2 linked regions of the Magnetofaba australis IT-1 genome follow. The protein of the gene in region 2 interacts with the protein of the main gene of each other region in a pairwise test. Links are inferred from orthologs where the notes say so. Each region holds a gene or a part of one and is shown on either strand. Other genes may lie near its edges.

Region 1 (3,321 bases), on a different replicon or contig from region 2:
AGGCGCGGCCCGCAAACGCCACCGTCGACACCACATTGATCACCGCCGCATTGTCGCTCTGCGCCAGCAGCGGCATCAATTCGCGGGTCAAGAAAAACGGCGCGGTGAGATTGACCCGCATCACCTGCTCCCATTTGACCGGATCATACGCCGCCAGGGGCGTCATCACCCCCAATTGACCGGCGTTGTTGACCAGGATGTCCAGTTTGCCATACCGTTCATGCACGCCTTTGACCAGTTGCGGCACGGCGCCCAGTTCGTTTTCCAGATCCACCGGCGCGATGCTGGCGCTGCCGCCCGCTGCGGTGATGGCGTCAAACGCGGTCTCAAGTTTGCTCTGATCACGGCCCAATAGCAGCACCGTCGCGCCCTCGCGGGCGTAAGCCTTGGCCACGGCCAAACCGATTCCCGAACCCGCCCCGGTCACCAGGGCGATGCGATCCTGCAACAGCATGACGACTCCTTTGCCTGAAACTGCTTCCTCAGAGACTCCGTCGCCGCGCCGCCCGGTGATCTTCGTCATGGGGCCCACCGCCTCGGGCAAGACCGGCTTGGCCCTGACCTTGGCGCAGCAACTGAATGGACAGATCGTAAACGCCGATTCGGTGCAGGTCTACCGCCGACTCACCATCGGCGCAGCCAAACCCACCACCGCTGAACGCGCCGCCGTACCCCACCATCTGATTGACGTGGCGGAACCGGACGATCCGTTCAGCGTGGGACGCTATCGCGACGCCGCCGTGGAAATCATCGACGCGCTGCACGCCCAGGGGGTGTTGCCGCTGCTGGTGGGGGGCACCAATCTGTGGTTGCGCGCGCTGGAGCAGGGCATCGCCGACATGCCCGAAGTCCCCGCCGCCATTCGTGATGACCTGATGCAGCAGGTGTGGGGCGACGGTCTGGCGCCGCTGTATGCGCGCCTGCAGCAGGTGGATCCCGAATGGGCCGCCCACGTCACCCCGGGCGACACCCAGCGCATTGTGCGCGCATTGAGCGTGTTCGACGCCAGCGGCGTCCCGCTCAGTCAGTGGATCGCCCAACAGCAGGCGGAACCGTGCCCCTACGCCATTCTCAAGCTGGCGCCCATCTGGCCCCGCGAGGTTCTCTATGCGCGCATCAATCAGCGTTTTGATCAGATGATGGAAGAGGGGTTCCTGGCCGAGTGCGCGGAGCTGGCCGCCGCCGGTTACGACCGCAATCTGCCCGCCCTCAAAGCGGTGGGGTATCGGCAACTGCTGGCCCACGTGGATGGCGCGGTGGATCTGGCCACGGCGGTGGAGGATGGCAAGCGGGAGTCGCGGCGCTACGCCAAGCGGCAATCCACCTGGCTGGCGCGGGAGCCGGAATTGCACCGGCTGGAGCCGCAAACCGCCGCGGCCGAGGCGTTGAAATTGGCCCGCGCCTTTCTGGCCGATCACCCGCTGTGAGTCGCCGGGAATTTGGGCAAATTGCGCATTTGCCCGCCCAATACCATCACTTTTCGGAAAAATCGACAAAAAAACGCGGATCTGTGCGTTTTATCGCTTGAGTTCCCCCCTCGGATTTCCGTAAATAGCTACTGTTGGCAGGTTTTTTAGTTTACGCCGAGGCGCGCATTTCAGGTCCCGCCCGGCGCTGCGGCGCCGCCGACTTTTTTTCGGCGCCACCACGATACTGCGTTTGAAGGAGCCATCAGCCATGGGAAGCCATGCCGGGCATAACGTGCAGGACCCATTTCTCAATACCCTGCGTCGCGAAAAAGTGCCGGTGACCGTGTTTCTGGTCAACGGAATCAAGTTGCAGGGGGTCATCACCTCCTTCGACAACTACTGCTTGCTGCTCAAGAACAGCGTCACTCAGTTGGTGTTCAAGCACGCCATCTCCACCGTGATGCCGTCGCGCAATATCCACACGGGCGATGAGCACCACCGTGATGAGCGTCCTGCGCCGCGCAGCGAGAGCAGCGCGCCCAAGGATAAGGAATAAGCGCCGCGTGAGAGCCTGTTTGACGCTCCCTCTGCACGTTTCTCAACAGGCTTTGAGATACACGCTGCGTACGCCGCGCTCGATCAACGGGAGCCGCGGTGTTTGAGACCCACGTTGAGCCGGACCGCGCTCTGCTGGTCCAGGCCATCATCGGCGGCGAGGATGCCGATCGCGCCGCCCGACTGGCTGAAGAGCTGCATCATCTTGCCGAGGGCGCCGGGTTGATCCCGGCGTCCTCCGCCCTGTTCCCCCTCAAGCAGATCCATCCCGGGCTCTATTTTGGTCAAGGCCGCGTGCAGGAGTTGGCGGATGAAGTCGCCGAACTCAACATCGACGTGGTGGTGGTCAATCACGCCCTCTCGCCGGTGCAGCAGCGCAACCTGGAAAACGCCTTCAAAGCCAAGGTGGTGGATCGCACCGGCCTGATACTGGAGATCTTCGCCGCGCGCGCGCGCACCAAAGAGGGGCGCATGCAGGTGGAGTTGGCCTCGCTGATGTATCAGCAGTCGCGGTTGGTGCGCACCTGGACCCACTTGGAGCGTCAGCGCGGCGGCGTGGGTCTGCGCGGCGGCCCCGGCGAAACCCAGATCGAGGTGGACCGTCGCCTGATCCGCAAGCGCATCGACCGCCTCAAGTTGGACCTCAAGGACGTTGAGCGCACCCGTGCCCTGCAACGCAAACCCCGTCGCGACGCGCCGCTGTTCACCGCCGCCCTGGTGGGCTACACCAACGCCGGAAAATCCACCCTATTCAACAAACTGGCGGGCTCCCAGGTCTACGCCCAGGATCAGCTCTTCGCCACCCTCGACCCCACGGTGCGGGTGGTGCAGTTGCCCAATGGCGGACGCATGGCGCTCTCCGACACAGTGGGTTTTGTGCGTGAACTGCCCCACCAGTTGGTGGCGGCGTTCCGCGCCACCTTGGAAGAGGTGCTGGAGGCGGACCTCTTGCTGCATGTGGTGGATCTCTCCGACCCCGAATGGGCCGAGCAGCAGCAGGCGGTGATGGATGTGCTGGAGGAGCTCAATGCGCACCAAAAGCCGCAGATGATCCTCTATAACAAGGTCGATGCGCTGGAGCGGGAGGACCCCCTCATTGAGCGGGTGGGACGGCGCGAGCGCTGTCTGCCCATCTCCGCCATCAGCGGGGCGGGGCTGGATCATCTGTTCGATGCGCTGCAGACGGAGATCGCCAGCGGCTGGCGCGACTATCTGGTGCGGCTGCCCGCCCACTGCGGCTCGATTCTGGCCAAACTGCATCGCGACGGCGAAGTGCGCGCCATTGAGGAGGATGGGGCCGATCTGCGCGTCACCGTCTCCCTCTCCGAGGCCGAGCATGGTCGCCTGTTGGAGGCGA
Region 2 (7,630 bases):
TGTAGAGGGTCAGGGCGATGTGCACAAATCCCAACAGCTGCAGACCCAGCGCGAACATCGTGCCGCCCACGTCGCCGCCGGAGAAGAGCCCGCGAATCACATTGGAGAGCATCGACACCGCGAACAGCGCCAACATGGGCGACAGATCCAGGCCGCCGATGGGGGGCAGAATGCGGCGGCACGGCTCCAGCACCGGGTCGGTGGCGCGCACCAGAAACTGCACGATGGGGTTATACGGGTCGGGATTGATCCACGACATCAGCACGCGGATCAAAATCATCCAGAAGTAGATCTGCAACACGAAGGTCAGCAGCACGCCAATCGACTGCATGATGCCCATAAACGGCGCTCCTTTGGGAACGAAAAAGTGAGTGTTATCCAGGCGGTTTCAGCCCGCTCAAAGCGCAACAGTATAACGCAATAGTGCGTGTTATCCAGGCGGTTTCAGCCTGCTCAAAGCGTAACAGTATAACGCAATAGTGCGTGTTATCCGGGCGGTTTCAGCCGACTCAAAGCGCAACAGCATAACGCAATGACCGCCCTGCGCGCCAGCAATGGCGGGGCTTTGCGAGTTTATCTCACGTTGGCCAGCCGCTTGAGCGCGGCCAATAGGTGGGCGCAATGGGGATCCTCTTTGCCCTCCAACGCGCGCACGATGCGCTGCGCCACCAATCGCATGGCGGCCTGTTCGCAGCGGCGCTCCAGATCCGGTTGAATCTGTTCGCGCCACTCCTCCACCCACAACTCGGTCAACTCGGCTTTGTCGGGCAAGGGGGTCTGCTTTTCGCGCACTTCCGCCAGGGCGCGCCGGGTGGCGACCAACTCCGCCTCACGCTGACTCAGTTGATCGCGCAAACGTTGGTTCTCCCGTCGCGCCTCCATGGCGATGGCGAACAGTTCAACGGTTAAACCCGGCAGGGAGACCTCTTCAGACATCGGCGCCTCGGATTGTGCAGTCAAAGAACCAGTGCGACGGACAGTGCGTTAATTTTGACGCACTCGCCCACATCAAGCCAGTTCTCCCATGAATTCCCGTAACAGTGTGGTCGCATAAGCGCCTTTGGGCAATTCAAAGGTGAACAGCGCGTCGCGCCCCTCCCAGTCGATGCACAGATCCTTGGGAACCACCCGCAGCGCGCGGCGCTGCCCCTCCATGCGCATGGCGACCAACTGCGCCATCAACGCCTCGCCACCCAGGCTCGCCAACGCCTCGGCCTCCCACGCGCCGGGCTGGCCGTGGGGGGTAAGCATTTTCTCGCCAAACAGCGGCCCGGTGGCGTTGATCTCCCCCGCCGCAAAGCGCGCCTGCTCGGCGGCCAGATCCGCCACCGGGAAACACGCGCTCCTGCCCGCCAACTGCGCGATATCCCCTTCCAGCAACTGGGTATAGGCCCCCGCTTCAATCCGTTGGGCCAGGGTGCGATTGAACAGCTCCGAGCGCACCGAGGAGAGCATCAACCCCTTCTGATGACGGCTGATGCGCTGGGGCAGACGCCCGCGCGGCCCCGCCGCCAGCAGTTGCAGACCACTCTCCAAATTGCCGCCGCCGCGGCCAAAACGCTGCTGGCCAAAGGCGTTGGGGAAGCCATATTGACTCACCCACTGGGCGATGCTCTGCACCCGCTCGCGCAGCGTCTCGTCGGACGTTTGCGCATCCCCGCAGTCGCGTAGTCGAATCACAAAACGGTTGCCGGTGAGCTGTCCCGGCTTGATTTTTCGCGACCGCCAAACCTGATCCAGCACCCGCAGATTGCTCTCCAAACCCGCCGTCCAATCCTCCGGCAGGCCGCGCGGCGCATGGATGGAGAAGGCCTGCACGGTGATCCCCTCGCGATCCTTGAGCCCGGCATAACCGATGGCGCCGCGATTGACGCCGCTCGCCCGCGCCAGGGCGTGCGCCGCCTGATCCGTGGTGCGATCGCGCTTCTCCAGCGTCACCACACAGTGCTCGCCAGCGGGCTCGTCGCGCAGAGGGCGCACCTCAAAGACTTGAAAATCCTCCAACTCCCGTTTCAGGGAGCCGCCGATGCCGCCCAGCGTGGCGGCGGGTCCGGCCAGAGGAACCAAAATGGGCGCAACCGCCGGGTTTTCAAGCGGCGCCGTGGGTTGTCGATTTTCGTTTGACATTTCTACGCAGGATCAAGTAGGTTGCAAAAAGTCCGCTCATATGGATGCTCTCAAGTATTGATTCCCCCGCAGAAAATCGCACAGGAAAATTTCACGTTTCTCAACGTGAGGCCACTTCTTGTGATTTCTGTAGCGGATTGCCGCATGAAAGCCCATCCACGTATTGGAGCTTAACCTTGTTCGCGGCTTGGCGTGTTATCCCGGCCTGGCGAAACGGTTGCTAAACTTCGGCCACCCTCTCCCCGCCGCCACGGATGCGCGCTTGTGAGAGAAACGGCCAAACCGCGTTGCGATCGCCTCTCCGGCGGCGCCTCAATCCCAATCAATTCCCCCAAATCGAAGTCACCCCTAACGCACCCAAAATATACGCCGATGAATCTCAAAGATCTGAAATCCCTAAGCGTGGCCGAACTCTCTGGTCTGGCCGTGGAGCGCAACGTGGAAAACGCCAGCGGCTTGCGTCGCCAGGAGTTGATTTACGCGCTGCTCAAATCGGAAAGCGAAAACAACGGCCAGATCTACGGCGAAGGGGTGCTTGAAGTGCTCCAGGACGGCTTCGGCTTCCTGCGCGCGCCTGACACCAACTATCTGCCCGGCCCCGACGACATCTATGTCTCCCCCTCGCAGATCCGCCGCTTCGGTCTGCGCACCGGCGACGTGGTGGAGGGTCAGATCCGCGCCCCCAAAGAGAGCGAGCGCTACTTCGCCCTGCTGCGGGTGGAGAAGATCAACTACGAAGAGCCCGCCAAAGCGCGCGACAAGATTCTGTTCGACAACCTCACCCCGCTCTATCCCGACGAGCGGCTGCAGATGGAGGTTGAAGGCGAGTCCAACAATCTGGAGCCGCGGGTTCTGGATCTGGTCTGCCCCATCGGCAAGGGCCAACGCGGCCTGATCGTGGCGCAGCCGCGCACCGGTAAGACCATGCTCATGCAGAGCATCGCCCACTCCATCGCCAAGAACCATCCCGAGGTGGTGCTGCTGGTGCTGCTCATCGACGAGCGCCCCGAGGAAGTGACCGACATGAAGCGCTCGGTCAAAGGCGAGGTGGTCTCCTCCACCTTCGACGAACCGGCCACCCGTCACATCCAAGTGGCCGAAATGGTGCTGGAAAAGGCCAAGCGTCTGGTCGAGCACAAGCGCGACGTGGTGATTCTGCTGGACTCCATCACCCGTTTGGCGCGCGCCTACAACACCGTGGCCCCCTCCTCCGGCAAGGTGCTCTCCGGCGGTATCGACGCCAACGCCCTGCAGCGCCCCAAGCGCTTCTTCGGCGCCGCGCGGAATGTGGAAGAGGGCGGCTCGCTCACCATCATGGCCACCGCGCTGGTGGATACCGGCTCGCGCATGGACGAGGTGATCTTCGAGGAGTTCAAGGGCACCGGCAACATGGAGGTGCACCTGGATCGCAAGCTGGTGGAAAAACGCACCTTCCCGGCCATCGACATCGCCAAGTCCGGCACCCGCAAGGAGGAGCTGCTCACCGGTCGCGACGAGCTCTCCAAACTCTGGGTGTTGCGCCGCATTCTGCTGCCCATGGGCCCGCAGGACTCCATGAGTTTCCTGCTTGACAAGCTCAAGGCCACTAAGGATAATAACGAGTTTTTCGCCAGCATGAACAATTGATGTGACTTCGCACGCGCGCCAGCAGGTGGTCACCTCCTGTGAAACGCATGCAAAATCATCCGTTTGCCACACATGGAGCCACGACGGCAAAATCCGTCGGGAACAGAACGTAAGGGACGTAAGGAAATGAAAGAGGGCATTCATCCCGAGTACAAAGATGCGGTCTTCACCTGCGTGAGCTGCAACACCGAATTCCACACCAAATCCACCTCCGGGGATCTGACCCTGGGCGTGTGCTCGGCCTGCCATCCGTTCTTTACCGGCAAGCACAAGCTGGTGGACACCGCCGGCCGCGTGGAGCGTTTCCGCCGCAAGTACGGCGACCGCGCCAGCGCTTCCAACGGTTAAGCATCGCCGACCGTCTTGCCGACGGTTTGAACATCAAACGGGCGCTTGTGATCAACACAAGCGCCCGTTTTGTTTTTAGCCATGTAGAACCAAAATTGCACAGATCAGCCAATGTTTGCGTGACATAGATTGAGCTTGCGCTGACTATTGGCTGCCGACTGGTCGGCGGCGGGGTCTGGGGGCCGCGCCCCCAGCGGGTGTGGGCGGAGCCCACGGTTTGGTTGTTGATCTTGGGAGCTCGAGGGCGTAGCCCTCGATATCTTTCATGACCAATACCCAAACTGTCCGATTCTGATTTTAACTGACAATAGATTGATCTTGCGCTGACTATTGGCCGCCGACTGGTCGGCGGCGGGGTCTGGGGGCTGTGCCCCCAGCGGGGTTTGGGGCAGCGCCCCAAGGTTTGGCCGTTGGGGAGCTCGAGGGCGGAGCCCTCGACATCTTCTGATTTCAAATGTCTTATTTTGGTTTGCGGTGACTATAGCGTTGCGCCAAGCTGGCTCAGATTATCAGTTCGATCAGGGTGATATCGTCCTCAAACGCCCCTTTGCCGCCAATAAACGCCCTGATCTCATCCAATATCGACTCCAACGCCTCGCCCCGCCGAATCACCCCCAGCAGCGCCTGTTCCAGTCGCTCCACGCCAAACTGCTCCTCCTCAGCATTGGCGCTCTCGGTAATGCCATCGGTGTAGAACACGATGCGATCGCCCGCTTGCAGGGCGTAGCTCATCTGCCGCCAGATCTGCATGCCGTTCTTGACCATCCCCAAGGGAAAACAGCCGGAGCTCCATCGACTCTCCACGGCGCCATCCCGAATCAACAGACTGGGGGGCAAACCGCCATTCCACACCGAGACCCTCTGATTGGGCTCATCCACCTCCAACAACAGCGCCGCCATATAAAAACCCGTTGGCAGCTGCTCATGCAGACGCTGATTCAGCTCCTGCAGGATCATCCCCGAAGCAAAGCCTTTGGCGGTCATGGCGTGAAAGATTTTCGACACCTCCGGGGCCACGATGGCCGCAGGCAATCCATGGCCGGTGACATCCCCCAGCAGGATGTGCCGCACGCCGTCGGGACGCGCCATGGAGAGCAACAGATCGCCGCCGGTGTTATCCAATGGCAGCAGAATTTTGTGGATACTCTTCTCGTCCACCGGCGCATGCTGGCGCATTTTGTCGAGAATCTCCTCCACCATATTCTGGTCGGTCAGCAGTTTATCCTGCTGTTTACGCATCACCAGTTGGTTGCGATCATTGATGCGGTTGAGTCGGCTGATCATGCGGTCGAGCTTTTTATAGTCCTTGAGCAGCTCGGCAAACGCTGTGCGCAGTTCGCCCACATCGCTATCCTGTCGCGATAACAGCTCTTCGGCCCGCGCAATGATCTCCAATTCCGGCGCATGAGCGCTGTTTTGACCTTTGGAATCGCTCTTGTGTGTCATGCTTGGCGCTCTTGTATAGGATTTGCTTAATAAACTCGTTCGCTCATTTACGCAGCGCGCGCCTACAGGGGTCTTAATGACTCCATCACATGCTGCGTCCGAATAGTACCAAGCCCAACCCAATCCCACCAACATTCGGATTCACTGATATGGCTGCTGAACTCTCTTCACTGTGACCATTTGCCCGTCGATTTTCCTGGTTCCGCCCGTGTGTGACACCGCTCTATCTGTCTATAATCAAGCCCAGGAGTTCCCTTTTCCGCCCCGTCTGGAGCGTTGATATGCATACCCCTCGCGATCTGATTGACTCCGATCGCCGCTGTCTGTGGCACCCCTACACCCAAGAGAAGACCGCGCCGGACCCGATCCCCATCGCCAGCGCCCGCGATGCGACGCTCACCACAGTGGATGGCCGCGAGATTCTGGACCTGATCAGCTCCTGGTGGGTCACCGCCCATGGCCATGGTCACCCGGTCATCGCCGAGGCCATCGCCCAGCAGGCGCGCACCCTTGAGCAGGTGATTTTCGCCGGATTCACCCACCAACCCGCCGTTGATCTGGCGCAGCAACTGGGCGCGGCGCTGGGCCATGGCCTGACCCGCGTGTTCTTCTCCGACGACGGCTCCACGGCGGTGGAAGTCGCCCTGAAAATGGCCCTGCACGCCCATCAGAACCAAGGCCAGCCGCGCCCGCGTCTGCTTGCGTTCGAAGGCGGCTACCACGGCGACACCTGGGGCGCGATGTCGGTGGGCGGCTCTTCGGGCTACTTCGAGCCCTACCTGCGCAATGGCCTGGACGTGGCCTTCATCCCCTATCCACACACCTGGATGGGCGATCCGTTTGTAGAGGAGAAGGAGGCGCTCAGCCTGCTGCAACTGGAGGAGATTCTGCTGCACAACGCCCAGACGCCGTTCGCCGCCTGCGTTATCGAACCGCTGATTCAGGGCGCCGGCGGCATGCGGGTGTGTCGGCCTGAATTTCTGCAACGCTTGGCCAAGCGCCTTAAAGAGGCGGGCATCCTGCTGATTTTCGATGAGGTGATGACCGGATTTGGCCGCACAGGGTCGCTGTTTGCGTTTCAACAGTGTGGCGTAACCCCAGACATCATCTGCCTGTCAAAAGGGCTGACAGGGGGCTTTCTGCCCCTCTCCGCCACGGTTTGCCAGCAGTCTCTGTATGAAGCGTTCCTGGGCGACTCCTTCAACCAGGCTCTGGCCCATGGCCACTCCTTCACCGCCAACCCCATCGGTTGCGCCGCCGCCGTCGCCTCTTTGCAACTCTTCGAGCAGGAGAACACCCTGAGCAAAGTGTCGGATATCTCCTCTCTGCATCAATCGCGCATGCGTCGTTACGCTACTGGCAAACGCCCACACCCCATTGCCCAGCGTCCGCGTGTGGTCGGCTCCATGGCGGCGCTGGACATCGTCGCTGAAGATGCGGGTTATCAAGCGGAAATCGGCGATCGAATGAAACGATTCTTCCGTGAAAAGGATCTATTAATACGTCCCCTGGGCAACACGCTCTACCTGTTGCCGCCCTACTGTGTGACCCCGGAGCAGTTGCATCGGGGCTGGGACGCCATAGATGAACTGATCGAGCAACTGGAAGCCGAGCGCCGTGCAACCAACGCATCAGAAGCGTAGGCACACGACGGCCAATAGCGTTTAACCTGTGAATTTCTCAAGGAGAAGCGTCATGATCGTCGGTGTGGTCAAAGAGATTCGCACAGCGGAATCACGCGTGGCGTTGGTTCCTGCAGGGGTGGAGGTTCTTTGCGCCCATGGTCATCGTGTGTTGGTGGCGCGCGGCGCAGGAATAGGCGCAGGCTATGATGATGAATCTTATGTTCAAGCTGGCGCACAGATCACCGACGCCGCTTCCGTGTGGGGCGAAGCGGAGTTACTGCTCAAAGTCAAAGAACCGCAACCCTCTGAATTCCCTTTTCTTCGATCTGGTCTTGCGCTGTTCACCTACTTCCATTTCGCCGCCGATGAAGATCTGACCCGCGCCGTGCTGGATTCGGGTTGCGCCGCCATCGCCTATGAAACCGTTGAGGACGCTGCGGGTCGTCTGCCGCTACTGA

What was found.
Region 1: the proteins of rho (region 2) and hfq interact in binary tests that used the Escherichia coli proteins (3 or more experiments, as listed by UniProt). The link is inferred for Magnetofaba australis IT-1 from one-to-one orthologs.

Annotation. Positions count from the first base shown.
Region 1 is NZ_LVJN01000020.1:154,450-157,770, forward strand. What follows is about bases 487-3,321. They hold hfq (RNA chaperone Hfq), read left to right. Parts: upstream 487-1,677; coding sequence 1,678-1,965; downstream 1,966-3,321. Other genes in these bases: miaA (tRNA (adenosine(37)-N6)-dimethylallyltransferase MiaA), read left to right, coding at 522-1,427; hflX (GTPase HflX), read left to right, coding at 2,064-3,321. In the rest of the region: MAIT1_RS12950 (SDR family NAD(P)-dependent oxidoreductase), read right to left, coding at 1-454. UniProt on the Escherichia coli protein: RNA chaperone that binds small regulatory RNA (sRNAs) and mRNAs to facilitate mRNA translational regulation in response to envelope stress, environmental stress and changes in metabolite concentrations.
Region 2 is NZ_LVJN01000021.1:576,275-583,904, forward strand. The notes cover bases 1,693-4,626. They hold rho (transcription termination factor Rho), read left to right. Parts: upstream 1,693-2,499; coding sequence 2,500-3,753; downstream 3,754-4,626. Other genes in these bases: truD (tRNA pseudouridine(13) synthase TruD), read right to left, coding at 1,693-2,127; rpmE (50S ribosomal protein L31), read left to right, coding at 3,880-4,101; MAIT1_RS21185 (PP2C family protein-serine/threonine phosphatase), read right to left, coding at 4,603-4,626. In the rest of the region: MAIT1_RS21160 (YggT family protein), read right to left, coding at 1-340; MAIT1_RS21165 (hypothetical protein), read right to left, coding at 574-936; more of truD, read right to left, coding at 1,009-1,692; more of MAIT1_RS21185, read right to left, coding at 4,627-5,547; bioA (adenosylmethionine--8-amino-7-oxononanoate transaminase), read left to right, coding at 5,829-7,190; ald (alanine dehydrogenase), read left to right, coding at 7,243-7,630. UniProt on the Escherichia coli protein: Facilitates transcription termination by a mechanism that involves Rho binding to the nascent RNA, activation of Rho's RNA-dependent ATPase activity, and release of the mRNA from the DNA template.